3 regions of the Blautia sp. AF17-9LB genome follow, and region 3 is predicted to be linked to each of the others. Evidence: riboswitches for the same ligand, from Rfam matches in the RefSeq annotation. Region 3 holds a riboswitch; each other region holds the start of a gene.
What was found. Region 3 has a riboswitch for thiamine pyrophosphate ahead of DWX00_RS13345 (energy-coupled thiamine transporter ThiT). Riboswitches for the same ligand answer to the same signal wherever they lie in the genome.
Positions count from the first base shown of each region.

Region 1: it holds a riboswitch for thiamine pyrophosphate, as region 3 does, so the genes downstream of both, DWX00_RS09720 (TenA family protein) here and DWX00_RS13345 (energy-coupled thiamine transporter ThiT) in region 3, are expected to answer to the same signal.
Region 2: it holds a riboswitch for thiamine pyrophosphate, as region 3 does, so the genes downstream of both, thiM (hydroxyethylthiazole kinase) here and DWX00_RS13345 (energy-coupled thiamine transporter ThiT) in region 3, are expected to answer to the same signal.

Region 1 is NZ_QUGU01000007.1:197,256-202,068, forward strand. It holds gene DWX00_RS09700 (NUDIX hydrolase) at 1-200, opposite strand, end outside; gene DWX00_RS09705 (HAD family hydrolase) at 203-859, opposite strand; gene thiE (thiamine phosphate synthase) at 849-1,490, opposite strand; gene thiD (bifunctional hydroxymethylpyrimidine kinase/phosphomethylpyrimidine kinase) at 1,502-2,305, opposite strand; gene DWX00_RS09720 (TenA family protein) at 2,302-2,976, opposite strand; TPP riboswitch at 3,200-3,299, opposite strand; gene DWX00_RS09725 (relaxase/mobilization nuclease domain-containing protein) at 3,357-4,766, opposite strand.
Region 2 is NZ_QUGU01000002.1:157,037-161,849, reverse strand. It holds gene DWX00_RS02815 (ketopantoate reductase family protein) at 1-440, shown strand, start outside; gene DWX00_RS02810 (Gfo/Idh/MocA family protein) at 462-1,439, shown strand; gene DWX00_RS02805 (response regulator) at 1,501-1,674, opposite strand; TPP riboswitch at 1,831-1,942, shown strand; gene thiM (hydroxyethylthiazole kinase) at 2,069-2,890, shown strand; gene thiE (thiamine phosphate synthase) at 2,877-3,521, shown strand; gene thiD (bifunctional hydroxymethylpyrimidine kinase/phosphomethylpyrimidine kinase) at 3,637-4,416, shown strand; gene thiC (phosphomethylpyrimidine synthase ThiC) at 4,442-4,813, shown strand, end outside.
Region 3 is NZ_QUGU01000012.1:36,317-41,129, forward strand. It holds gene xylB (xylulokinase) at 1-689, opposite strand, end outside; gene DWX00_RS13335 (L-fucose/L-arabinose isomerase family protein) at 814-2,280, opposite strand; gene DWX00_RS13340 (DUF4867 family protein) at 2,390-3,007, opposite strand; TPP riboswitch at 3,160-3,269, shown strand; gene DWX00_RS13345 (energy-coupled thiamine transporter ThiT) at 3,335-4,003, shown strand; gene DWX00_RS13350 (SpoIIIAH-like family protein) at 4,075-4,794, opposite strand; gene DWX00_RS13355 (stage III sporulation protein AG) at 4,808-4,813, opposite strand, start outside.

The DNA.
Region 1 (4,813 bases), on a different contig from region 3:
AGTACAGAACCACCCGTACATTCCCAATAAAGAGGGTATTGCTTTTTCGGATGCCGCTGTGATAAAAGATACTGCCCCTGCTGGTTGACGATCCATACACTCACAGATAAATGATACAGCCCTTTGGGTATGATTTCTCCACGGCACACTGTTATTCCAGACTTTTCCCGTTTTGCATTATATAAATCCCATTTTTCCATTTTCATACCTCTTTGTGTGGGATCGGTGCTTGCCGAAAATCAAGTAAGTAAATATCCGCAATCCTTTCTATTTCTGTACGCTGATCTGCGGAATACTTATCATAAATCCCGCCTGCTAACATACGGGCTGCCTTTGCGCTTTTAATTGCTGGAAGCACATCATCAAACACAATACAGTGTTCAGGTGCAACCCCTAATTTTCTTGCGGCCAATTCAAAGACATCCGAATATTCTTTTCCCCGCTGAACCTCATCTGTTGAACATAGAGCGTCAAATAATTCTAAAATAGAATTGTTCTTTAAGCATGGAATATAGAGCTTTTCCGGCAACCCCGTAGCAACTGCAAGTTTTATTCCATGTTCTTTTAAGCGCAGAAGATAATCAAGGGCATGGGGCAGCAGACCGACATGGTTACTGTATTCCTCGACCGCCATATTATTCCATTCCTCAATAATTCCCTCTACCGTTTCCTGCAATCCAAAAAGATCAATGGTATATTGTGCGGCTTCCTCAAAACTCCTTGCACATATTTCAGTTACATAATTTTCCGGGACGGGAAGATTTCTCTTTTTCAAAAACTGAATATCTATATGCTCCCATACATCCATTGAATCCAGAATTGTTCCATCTAAATCAAAGATTGCCGCATTAAAATCCATTTTTCTTTTCCTTTCCGCAAAATAAATCTTTCAGTTCCGCAGCAGCAGCTTTTATATCAGACTGCGCTATGATGGCAGATACAACAGCCAGCCCGTCAATTCCCATGGGCTTGAAACGCCCTGCATTTCCCTTATTGATACCGCCAATAACAACTATCGGCAAAGAAACGGCTGCGCGGATTTTCTGTAATTCTTCCATTGATACAGAATCAGCGTCGGTTTTAGTTCCAGTAGGGAACATTGCGCCAACTCCCAAATAATCCGCACCATCCTGTTGTGCCTGTATTGCTTCTACAATGGAAGAAGCAGATACCCCCAACAGCATATTTTCTCCTATTACTTTGCGGACGGCAGCCGCAGGTAAATCATGCTGTCCAATATGTACTCCCGCAGCCTGCACAGCCATTGCAATATCTATTCTGTCGTTTATGATGAGGGGAATATGGTATTTATCCGTAACCTGTTTCACGGCAACAGCCTGATTGTAAAATTCTAATGAGGACAATTCTTTTTCTCGGAGTTGTATCATTGTGCAGCCTCCTAAAATTGCCTGTTCTACCGCTTCTGTCAGGCTATCGCAGCTCATTAGTTGACGATCAGTAACAAGATAAAGTGTATAATCAAAGTTCATTTTGCACCTGCCTATTCTTTAGATAAACCATGCTGATACAATTCGTAGAAATGGTGCGTCGGGCCACAGCCTTTTCCAATCGCAAGAGAGTGTTCGATTGCCATTGTGACATAAGCCTTTGCAGATTCGACTGCAAGCGGAACACTTTTTCCCTTTGCAAGCTGGGAAGCGATTGCAGAAGAAAAGGTACAGCCTGTCCCATGAGTATTTTTCGTATCAATGCGGGATGTTTCAAAATGGTAGAAATTTTCTCCATCAAATAGGACATCAACAGCATTTCCTATATGATGTCCACCCTTGACAACAATCGCCTTACAACCCATGGCATATATTTTTCTTGCGGCAGCCTCCATATCTGAAACTGTGGAAATCTGCATATCCGCTATTTTCTCTGCCTCTGGAATATTTGGAGTAAGTACATCGGCAAGTGGAATTACTGTGTCTATCAAGGTGGAAACCGCCGTAGGATTCATCAATGGGCAGCCATTTTTGGCATACATAACCGGGTCGATTACAACATTTTGGGGCTTATATTGTAATAGTTTCTTTGCCACCGCTTTCATACATTCTGGTGTAGAAAGCATACCGATTTTTACTGCGTCCACTTCAATATCTTCAAATACGGCGTCAATCTGTTTTTCAATCATATCCGGGGTAATATCTTGGATGTCGATAACACGGCTGGTGTTCTCTGCAACAACAGAAACAATAACACTCATTCCAAATACACCGTGAGCAGAAAAAGTTTTCAAATCAGCCTGAATACCTGCACCTCCGCTGCAATCTGATCCGGCAATGGACAATACTTTTTTCATTTTGCATTTTCCTCCATTCTCTCGTTCCGATAGGCCATCTTCCAAAAAGCAAGCTCTAACAAACTTGCTTTTTCAAAAATATCAGCCAGATACTTTTTATTTGCTACTGATAACCCGGCACATTTATGCTCTGCAAAAGCAGACCATTCTTTGCAGCTTTCTGCATATTGTTCATCCGCATGATCTTTGATAAAGTCCCAATATCTTGACTGTCTGCTTGTAGGAACAGCCGCCAATTTGCGGAATATATAGCTGTAACTTAGCATACAGGGAAGAACCGCCATTAAAATTTCTTCATTCTTTCCATGTGACGCAATCTCAAACATGAAATCAATGTAATTTTGATTTTCAGGCAGAGGAGCGATCAGTTCAATATCATTATCCGTCATGCAAAATTGCTTTAGATAATCCAGACGCACTTCTGATTCCGTATCATTTACAAAATTCAGCATGGAATAGTAAAGCTGAATTTCTCTTAATGTATCAGCATGAAAAATTGCCTTGCCGTATATACGGGCATAGTTTTTCAGATAGATACTATCCTGAATCATATATCTCTTGAACTTTTCAAGAGGTAGCTTTCCAGTTTGCACTTCCTGCACAAATGGGGTAGCTGCACATTCTTCCCAAATGGGGATGTTGCGGGTTAAAATGTCTTTCATAAATGCCATGTTTGTTCCTCCTAAAATAAAAAAATAGAGCCTCTAAAACAATTAGAAGCTCTTTCAGACGCAATACGAGCGTAAGAAATTGCTTCCCTACGCCGGTATTAGCCGACAGGTCCAGAGGTCAGGTCTTACCTTTTTCAACTTGTTCAGTTCCCTCGCAAACACATATCATATCTTATTCAATTAAAAAGGACATTCCCAAAACAGAGAATGTCCAAAAAATACGAATCTGTATTCTTTAGCTCCCTGCGTTGGTATTAGCCAACAGGTTCAAACGGTCAGGTTTTAACCTTCTCAACTACAAGGTAGTCCCCCTGCTTGAGTATTATTATAGTTAAGAAGTCCAGGAAAGTCAAGGTCTATAGAATTCAAGTTAGCAAACCTTATTGACGGGATTTTTCTGTGCTGCGCTGCGGTTGTGGTGGGGAAGAAATCTCTAATAGGTATTCCACATTGGCCCGAACATTATGAAGTTCTTTCATATCATTTTTGGCCTGCTTATAGGCAGAATAGGCTTTCCGTTTTTGTTCCAGAAGATCGGTGTATTCCTCCCGGAGAGATTTGACAGAGGGGAGCTTTTTGATTCCCAGCTCGTCAAAATGATTCTTTGCCGCCTGGTGCAGCAGAATTTCAGCTTCATGTTCTGTTCGGAATTTTTTGCTGTACCCGGCTTTGCGATATTCTACATAGACAGCCCGCGTTTTCGCATAGTTTACGATCTGTTTTTGCAGCTCGGCATTGGCGTTCATTTTTGACTCCAGATCTTTGATCTGAACGGATAAGGTATTGAAATTAGTGGTAGTGGCGTTGGCTTTTTCCAGAAGATCCTCATAACCCATATCGCCATGTTCTTTTAAGTAGAGCACTGCCTGAGAAAGCTGCTTTAGGTTGAACACTTTTGCCCAGCGCTCATAACCAGGGCCCTTGCCGGAACGGATTGCAACTTCAATATCAACCAGCAATCCAACTTTGGAAACCGTTTTTTTAGAAAAGGCATGGCGGGGTTTTACTGTCCGTGTACCGGCAATCCGTTCTTTGATGGCTTGTTCTGTATAATCGCCTTTGAGCGTATCGCATCGGGTATAATTTTCTTGTCCCGGAACTCGGAACCGAAGATGTTTTCTTTCACGGTTGACTTCCAGCCCAGCAGTTTCCAGCTTCTGTAGAAGTTCCTCAAAATCTTTTGGCTTTTCCTCTAATGCAGCATCAATAGCAATGCGTATCTGCTCCTGAAAGGAAGGCTGCTTTTTATTCCCCAGCCATGTGCCATAATGCTCCCGGCTGGGTTTCGGATTTTCTACAATCGAAAGTCCATGTTCCAAACACAGCTTGTCATTCATTCGCCGGATTGCCCAGGTAGAACCCCAGAAGTTGCGAAATTTTTTCTGACAGTCCAGTGTAGTAGAGTTGATAATGATGTGATTATGGACATGGTGCTTATCCACATGGGTGCAGACAACAAAGGCATGGTTTCCTTTTGTGAGCTTCAGTGCCAGCTCCCTGCCGATCTGATTAGCTTCTTCTGGCGTAACTTCGCCGGGCTTAAATGCCTGACGGAGATGGTAGGCGATCACATCATCTGCACCCTGATTTCTGCCGGTCAGATTTGCATACTGTCGTTTGGACAGAAGAAACTCTGCATCAGCAAGCCGGGTATCACACTCATAGCCATAAATGAATTTTCCAAAATCGGTTTTCTGCGGATTTTCTACATAATCAATAATATCTGAGATCGCAGTAGAGATATTCCGACCTTTTCCTACATGCAGAGGCATCAGTCTTGTGGTCGCTATTTTCGTCACCTCCTTAACTTAATTCCAATCAGAGAAGTTATAATTGC
Region 2 (4,813 bases), on a different contig from region 3:
GGGCAACCGATTGTATTTTAGAGGAAATATGGAGCAAATTCCGGCTGAATGTCTGCAATAACCTGCCGCAGGCTATTCTCGGTGCCGGGGTCGGCTGCTACCGCGACAGTGTGCATATGAAGGCGATCAGCGACGGACTCCGCGCAGAACTGATGGCGATTGCGGAGGCAAAGGGAATTGATATCAGCAAGGCGGATGTCTCCTCGGGACGCGGAAGTGCGGTTCCGCCGACGGCGCGCTACTCGACGCTCCAGGATCTCGATGCGGGACGCCATACGGAAATTGATATGTTCTCGGGTGCGCTGATCCGCATGGGAAAAGAGCTTGGAATTCCAACGCCTTACAATGAATTTACGTACCATATGATCAAAGCACTGGAAGAGAAAAACGACAGACGGTTTGACTACAGCGGAAGCGAAGAACCGCTCTGGGCAAAATAGATACGATAGGAGAATCTCACGATGAAAGAAATCAAATGGGCTGTACTCGGATGCGGTGTGATTGCAAATGAAATGGCGGTCGCACTGCAGAAAAACGGAAAGAATATTTACGCGGTCGGCAACCGGACCCATGAGAAGGCGGCTGCTTTTGCGGAGAAATATGGAATTGGAAAAGTTTACGATGATTTCCATGAGATGTTTACCGATCCGGAGGTCGATGTCATTTATATCACGACGCCGCACAACACGCATCTTGGCTTTATGAAAGAGGCGATTGCCAATGGAAAACACATTCTCGTTGAGAAATCGATTACGCTGAACAGCGACGAGCTCGACGAGGCCATAGCGCTTGCAAAAGAAAAAGGTGTCATCATCGGAGAGGCAATGACGATTTACCATATGCCGATCTACAAAGAGCTGAAAAAAATTCTCGACTCCGGCCGTCTCGGCAGAGTCAATCTGATCACGATGAACTTCGGCAGTTTCAAAGAGTACAACATGAAGAACCGCTTCTTCAACCGGAATCTCGCAGGCGGCGCGATGCTTGATATCGGCGTATACGCACTCTCCTTCCTCCGCTGGTTCTTCGACTCTAAGCCGGATCAGCTCCTTTCCCAGGTAAAGCCCGCTCCGACCGGTGTGGACGAGCAGGCCGGCCTCCTTCTCACCAATCAGGAAGGACAGATGGCAAGTGTGATGCTCTCTCTCCACTCCAAACAGCCGAAACGCGGCATGGTTTCCTGTGAGAACGGATTTATCGAGATCATGGAGTACCCGCGTGCCTGGGAAGCAAAAATCACAGACGCTTCCACCGGCGAATCCGAAATCATCAAAGCCGGTGACAACGCCGATGCACTCGCCTATGAGCTCGCCGACATGGAACGCGCCATCAATGGAGATGCATCTGCCATGCACCTCGACTACACGAAGGACGTCATGGATCTGATGACCTCCTTCCGCAGAACCTGGGGCTATACGTACCCTGAGGAAGAAAAATAAGATTCGCACATCAAAAGCTACTGCCCGGCACACATCAGATGCCGGGCAAGGGCACTTCTTTTCACCTGCAATACTCTGCAATTTTCTTTTTCAGTAATTCCGCATCAATCGGCTTTGCGATATGCACGTCCATGCCGGCCTCTTTTGCGGCCTGCCGGTCTTCAACAAAGGCGTTGGCGCTCATGGCGAAAATCGGAATGGAGGCGGCATCATCACGTCCATGACTTCCACGCATATTTTATACTTCATTTTACGCTGATATTATTTTCTCTGTCAACCCAAATAACATTACATTTCCAATATTTTGCATGTCTTTTTTATTTTTCTGAAATTTTTTTAAATCTTCCGTTTTTCTCTTGCACAATTGTTTTTATGCGTATATAATTGTCTGCAGAAAGCAAAGGGGAGCTCGCGTGCGAAGCGGGCTGAGAGTAGGATGCATCTCCTAGACCCTGAACCTGATTTGGGTAATGCCAACGTAGGGAGATACGATATGCACATTTTCTGCAGATATATCTCCACGTATATCTGCTTTTTTAATCTCTATGAACACATCATCAACAGGTTCTTCCAGTACCACAAGGGAATTTGCTTCTGCAAAAATACTCACACAGGAGGAACAAAAAATTATGTTAGGCACTTGTCTTGACAATGTCAGAAAAACAACCCCTCTCGTACACAACATCACAAATTACGTTACAGTAAACGATGTCGCCAATATTCTGCTGGCATGCGGCGCAAGCCCGATCATGTCCGATGAACCGGAGGATGTCGAGGATATCACCTCCATCTGCGGCGGTCTGAACATCAACATCGGAACGCTGCACAGAACGAGCATCGACGGCATGTACCGTGCCGGTGCAAAAGCAGCTTCGCTCGGCCACAAAATCCTGCTCGATCCAGTCGGCGCAGGCGCAAGCCACTTACGTACTTCGACCGCAGTCGGACTGATGGAAAAAATCCCGTTCACCGTCATCCGCGGAAATATTTCCGAAATCAAAACACTGGCACTCGGAAGCGGAACGACAAAGGGTGTTGACGCAGACGTTGCCGATAAAGTAACAGACGAAAACCTCGACAGCGCCGTTGCTTTTGCAAAAAACTTTGCGAAAGACCACAACTGTGTTGTCGCCATCACAGGAGCGATCGACCTCGTTGCCGATGCTGACACCTGCTACGTGATCCGCAACGGACGCGCCGAGATGGGAAGCATCACCGGAACAGGCTGCCAGCTCTCCGGCATGATGACCGCTTACCTCGTTGCCAACCCGGACGAGCCGTTAAAAGCCGCTGCTGCCGCTGTCTGCGCAATGGGACTTGCCGGCGAGATCGGCTGGAGCCATATGAAACCGGAAGACGGCAACTCCACCTACCGGAACCGCATCATCGACGCCATCTACCACATGGACGGCGAGATGCTAGAGAAAGGTGCAAAGTATGAAGTGCGATAAAAAAGGCCTGCTTTTATATGCTGTGACAGACCGCAGCTGGCTGAACGGCGAGACACTGTACAGCCAGGTGGAAAAGGCTCTGCAGGGCGGCGCAACGTTTATCCAGCTCCGCGAAAAAAATCTTGACCAGGATCACTTTATGGAAGAGGCACTGGAACTGAAAAAACTCTGTGCCGCATACCATGTTCCTTTCGTCATCAACGATAACGTGGAAATCGCAGCTAAGATGGATGCGGACGGCGTTCATGTCGGCCAGAGCGATATGGAGGCCGGCGATGTCCGTGCAAAGCTTGGCCCGGACAAGATCATCGGCGTTTCGGCACAGACCGTGGAACAGGCCATTCTCGCCGAGCAGCGCGGGGCAGATTACCTCGGCGTCGGCGCAGTCTTCCACACCGGTTCCAAGGCGGATGCGGAGGATGTCAGCCACGAAACGCTGACTGCTATCTGCAATGCCGTTAAAATCCCTGTCATCGCCATCGGCGGCATCACACGCGATAACGTGACGGAGCTTTCCGGCAGCGGCATCTGCGGCATTGCCGTCATCAGTGCCATTTTTGCACAGAAAGACATTGTTTCCGCAACGAAGGATCTGAAAGAACAGACTCTGCGCATGCTGGAAAACAAATAATTTTACGTAACCATTCATCCTCACACCAGGCGGCAGACTGGGGGCACCACTTTCTTTGTCGCCTGTCCAAAAAGAAAAGTAATGCAAAGGAGTAATTCTCATGGACGCGAAAAACATGAAAACAGCATTAACAATCGCGGGAAGTGATTCCAGCGGAGGCGCCGGCATTCAGGCAGACATCAAAACCATGATCACAAACGGAGTTTACGCCATGTCGGCAATTACCGCACTCACCGCCCAGAACACCACCGGCGTTTCCGGTATTTTCGATGTAACACCGGAGTTTCTGGCCGCACAGCTTGACGCCGTCTTTACGGACATCTTCCCGGACGCCGTCAAAATCGGTATGGTATCCTCCCCGGCACTGATCGAAGTCATCTCCGAACGGCTTCGCTTCTACCAGGCCAAACACATCGTTGTGGACCCGGTCCTCGTCGCTACAAGCGGCTCCGCGCTCGCTTCGGGCGGCGTGCCTGACCTGATGAAAAAACTGCTCTTTCCTCTGGCCGAAGTCATCACACCGAATATCCCAGAGGGAGAAGTTCTCTCCGGCATCAAAATCCAGTCGGAAAGCGATATGGAACGCGCCGCAAAAGAGATCGGGGATTCCTGCGGCTGTGCCGTTCTGTTAAAGGGCGGCCACAGTATCAATGATGCCAACGATCTTTTATATCACGACGGCACATTTACCTGGTTCACCGGAAAACGCATCGACAATCCGAACACACACGGCACCGGCTGTACACTCTCCAGCGCCATCGCATCGGGGCTCGCAAAGGGGCTTTCCCTTCCGGATGCCATTTCCGCCGCAAAAGAGTATATTTCGGGCGCACTCGCGAGCATGATGGATCTCGGCCACGGCTCGGGACCGCTGAACCACGCTTACCGGATCTGATTTTGAAAATAAAGGAGAACAACAGATGGAACGCAATTACGCAACACAGATGGACGCCGCACGCCGCGGCATTGTAACACCGGAGCTGAAAAAAGTCGCAGAAAAAGAGTATATGGCCGTGAAAGACCTGATGCCGCTCGTTGCCAGCGGAAAGGTTGCCATTCCGGCCAATAAGCTGCACACCTGCATCGACCCGGAGGGCATCGGCTCGATGCTGCGCACGAAAATCAATGTAAATCTCGGTGTTTCGAAAGACTGTAAAGATTACGATGTGGAGATGCAGAAGGTACTCTCCGCGGTCAATATGGGCGCAGAAGCCATCATGGACCTGTCGAGCCACGGCAATACGCAGCCGTTCCGGCGGAAACTGACCTCCGAATGTCCGGCCATGATCGGC
Region 3 (4,813 bases):
TTACAGGTCTCCGGCAGTCCAAGTTCTGCTGCTACTTCCGGTTTTAAGGTTCCGACAGCGTCAAAGCTCTCATGGAGCTCCGGCAGCATCTCCAGGGAAATACCGCAGATTTCTGCCATCTCTTTGGACCAGCATTTGTTCTTGACATCCATTAGAAGCATGCCCGATGCATCGGAGTAGTCGCTTACGAATGCGCCGGAGAGACGGTATGCCAGGTAATCTTTTGGAAGCATGATTTTGCAGATTTTTTCGAAGTTATCCGGCTCATTTTCTTTCACCCAGAGAATCTTCGGTGCGGTAAAGCCTGCAAATGCAATGTTTGCGGTGTACTCGGAGAGTTTTTCTTTTCCGATTACGGTGTTCAGATAATCGGTCTGTTTTGCGGTACGGCCGTCGTTCCAGAGGATCGCCGGGCGGATGACGTTATCGTTCTCATCCAGGATGACAAGGCCATGCATCTGGCCGCCGAAGCTGATGCCGGCTACCTGGGATTTGTCTACGTCTTTTACCAGCTCGCGGATTCCCTCTTTGCTCTGCTCCCACCAGTCTTCCGGTTTCTGCTCAGACCAGCCTGGATGCGGGAAATACAGCGGATACTCTCTCGATACAATATTTACAATTTTGCCTTCCTCGTCCATCAGAAGCAGTTTGACAGCGGAAGTACCAAGGTCAACACCAATAAAATACATGTCGAATCTCCTTTTTCTACTCTTTTTCAAAAAGGGCGGCAGCAGACCTAGATCTCTGCTCCGCCCTTTTGCTTATGCGTTACTGCATATCTTTCTTATTTTTCAGTGAATCTTCCGGAACGGATTAGCCCCACGGATTCTCTGTCGGGTAACGAACACCCTTCGGCTGGTTGTAGCCGATCTCATCTACTTCAACACCGAGCATTTTGAATACTTCGAATAACGGTTTTCCGAAGTGTCCGAATGCTACTGCGCCGTGATGCGGATAGTTTTTCTCTACCAGTACGTGACGGTAGAATCTGCCCATCTCCGGAATAGCGAAGATACCGATGCTTCCGAAGGAACGTGTTGCTACAGGAAGAACCTCGCCCTCTGCGATGTATCCGCGCAGTTTTGCGTCAGATGTGCTCTGCAGACGATAGAAGGTGATGTCTCCAGGAACGATATCTCCCTCGAGGGTACCCTGTGTTACTTCTTCCGGAAGAGTTCTTGCCATGATCATCTGATATTTCATAGAGCAGAATGCCAGTTTGGTGGAAGCGGTATTTCCGCAGTGGAATCCCATGAAGGTATCTTTTAAGGTGTAATCAAATTTGCCTTTGATTTCGCTCTCATACATATCCTTCGGAACGGTGTTGTTGATGTCGAGGAGTGTTACGGTGTCTTTGGATACAACGGTTCCGATGAACTCGGACAGTGTTCCGTAGATATCTACCTCACAGGATACCGGGATGCCCATCTTGGTCAGACGGCTGTTGACATAGCAAGGAACGAATCCGAACTGTGTCTGGAATGCCGGCCAGCATTTTCCGGTCAGGGTTACGTATTTTCTGGAGCCTTTGTGTGCTTCGATCCAGTCTAACAGGGTGATCTCGTACTGAGCCAGTTTCGGCAGGATTTCCGGTTTCAGGTTTCCTTCGCCGAGCTCTTTTGCCATATCTTCTACGACTGCCGGGATTCTCTCGTCGCCTGCGTGTTTGTTGAATGCTTCAAACAGGTCAAGCTCGGAGTTCTCTTCGATTTCTACGCCGAGGTTGTACAGCTGTTTGATCGGTGCGTTACATGCCAGGAAGTTGGCCGGACGCGGTCCGAAGCTGATGATTTTCAGGTTCTTAACAGCTACAACTGCAGTTGCAACCGGTACGAAATCTTTGATCATGGCTGCTACGTCTTCTGCATCGCCAACCGGGTACTCCGGAATGTATGCGTGCAGGTTGCGCAGTTTCAGGTTGTAGCTTGCATTCAGAACGCCGCAGTATGCATCGCCGCGTCCGCCTACAAGGTCGTCGCCGGTCTCTTCTGCTGCTGCTACTACCATGCAAGGTCCGTCGAAGTATTTTACAAGCAGGGTTTCCTCGGTCTCCGGTCCGAAGTTTCCAAGGTATACAACAAGTGCATCACACTCTGCTTTTTTCAGGTCTTCGAGTGCGTTCATCATGTCGATTTCATTCTCGACGATGATTGGACATTCGTAGATTTCTCCGTCGTATGCTTTTACGACTGCTTTTCTTCTGTTCTCGGAAAGGCTGTTCGGGAAGCAGTCACGGCTTACTGCAACGATACCTAATTTGATTTCCGGTGTATTGTTGATCATTTTTGAAGATCCTCCTTTTTTTGGTTTTCTTGGTTTTTGGTTTCTTTTTATGTTCAGAACTGCTCTTTTGGGGCAGTGTTTCTGATTTCTGGTTTTGTCTCTGGTTTTATTTTACCGAGAGGTTTTCTCCTTTGATGCCTGCTACGCTTCCAGCGATGTTTGCATCCGGGTGGCTTAAGAGCCATTTGTTTCTGGCGAAGAGCAGGTCGTCTTCCGGGGTGTGTTTTTCTTCCAGGGTGATGTCGGTATTGGTTCCTTTTGGAAGGACTACGACGCATTTGAAGCCGCTGGCTGCCACGTTGCATGGTGCGTAGTGGAGGGTGGTTGCGTAGACTTCAATGGTGGTTCCGGCCGGGATTAAGAAGGCCTCCATTTTGGATGAGTCGTAGGTGTGGTCTTCGGTGATGTCCTGTTCTTTTCCGAGGATCAGGATCAGGTCGGTTACGGCGATGTTGATTTCGCTGTCGCGGTGGTATTCTACGGCGTTCAGTAAATGGTTGTGGCCGTTGCAGTAGCCGATCTGGATCGGCATGCCGCCGTAGAGGCTGTCGGATACGGACTGGGCGCTTTTGCAGGCTTCGAGACTTTCAATGGAAGGCTCGTAGACTACGTCGTCGGGACATGGGGTCTCGGACATGGCGGTGATGATGTCGCTGACGTCGAGGTCTTTGATGACTTTGCCGTACTGGCGGAATGCTTCGTCTGTTACTTTCAGAATCTGCATTGTGTTGGTGCTCCTTTCGTACAATTAGTTTAATGATTGAACTAATTGTAATATAGCACTTGTATGTACTTCTTGTCAACATGTATTTGGATGAAAAAACGGGTAGGTTGACAAATAAGGGGGAGGTTGGTATACTTTAATACGTTAAAATAATAAGACGCTAGGGGAGCCTTTGGCTGAGAACGTGGGACAGGGATAAGCTCACGGACCCTCACTACCTGAACGGGATAATTCCTGCGTAGGGAAGCTGGAACGTGGTTTCGGAGGTGATTCGGGACTGTGTTTTTATGTGAGCCCCTCCAAGCGGAATGCGAAGGAGGTTTTTTTATGAGTTTTTTTGTTACTGCTGACGGCGGACTGACGACGGCCGGTTATGTTGGATGCGTGGTGCTGATGGTGGCGCTGGTGGTGATTGCTTCGGTTCTTTCTGCTCAGAAGAGTAAGGGGACGGGAATGGATGCAAGGAAGCTGGCGTTTTGTGCGATGGGGATGGCGCTGGCGTTTGTGACTTCGTATGTGAAGGTGTTTGAGCTGCCGTACGGGGGATCGGTTACGTTGTTTTCGATGCTGTTTATTGTGCTGATTGCGAACTGGTATGGGGCGAAGACGGGTATTCTCGTTGGTTTTGCTTATGGACTGCTGCAGTTTATCCAGGGGCCGTATGTGCTGTCGCTGTTCCAGGTGTGCTGTGATTATGTGTTTGCGTTTGCGGCGCTGGGTGTGGCCGGATTCTTTGGAAAGAAGAAAAACGGGCTGCTGATCGGGTATATTGTAGCTGTGCTGGCGAGGGGATTTTTCCATACGTTAGGCGGGTATCTGTACTGGATGGATTATATGCCGGAGAATTTCCCGCAGTCTTTAAAGGCGCTGTATCCGATTATTTACAACTACAGCTATCTGCTGGCTGAAGGTGTGCTGACGGTGATTCTGATCTCGCTGCCGCCGGTGAAGAAAGCACTGCAGACGGTTGCAAGAACAGCACATGGTGCAAATTAAATAGAATTACGTGAAAAAATCCGGGAACGCATGATTTTGCGTTTCCGGATTTTTTACGTGGATATCAAAATTTACTGAGCACTCTCCTCTGCGGCTGTGTCGGCGGCGGAGCTCATGGGGGTGATGACGATGTTTTCTACGCCGATTCCGGTTTTACGGGTTACGATGTCTTCGATCTGGGCACGCTGTTCCTCGGTTACTTCTTTCATCGGAACGACGATGTCGGCGGTTTCGCCGGTCAGGTTTACAACGACGTCGGTGAAGCCTTTGGCTTCGAGGAGGAGTTCGGTTGCTGACTCTTTTTCTACGAGTTCCGTCATTTCCACCATGCTCTGGACAGCGCTCTGGCGCTCGGTTTCGGAGAGGTTGGTGTTGTTGATGATTTCATTTAAGGTGTCTTTGTTCTGGGAACGGATCTGTTCGCGGTCGATTCTGGCCTGGGCCATGTATGTAGATGCCCCGGCAAGGACTGCCTCTCCCGGCGTTTCGGTGACGGTCCGCGACGAGTCCCCTGCTGTGCCGGCATCCACCTCGTCGGTGATGTCGGTGTCCAGGCTGGAGATGTCTTTTAAAACGGTGCTGGCATCCGCCGTGGTTCCGTCTGCCTTCTCCTTCGTGGACAGGGTACTGTCCGCATAGTTGATGTATCCGGCGACGGCGATCATGATCGCAAGGGCGGTGATGATGACCTGGTTTTTCCGGAATTTTTTCTTTTTCCCGGCCGTCTTTTTCGGCGATGGTGTCTCTGCCATTTTCTCAGGTGCATTCATTTCCTGTTCTAATTTTTCCACGCATTTGACTCCTTTACTT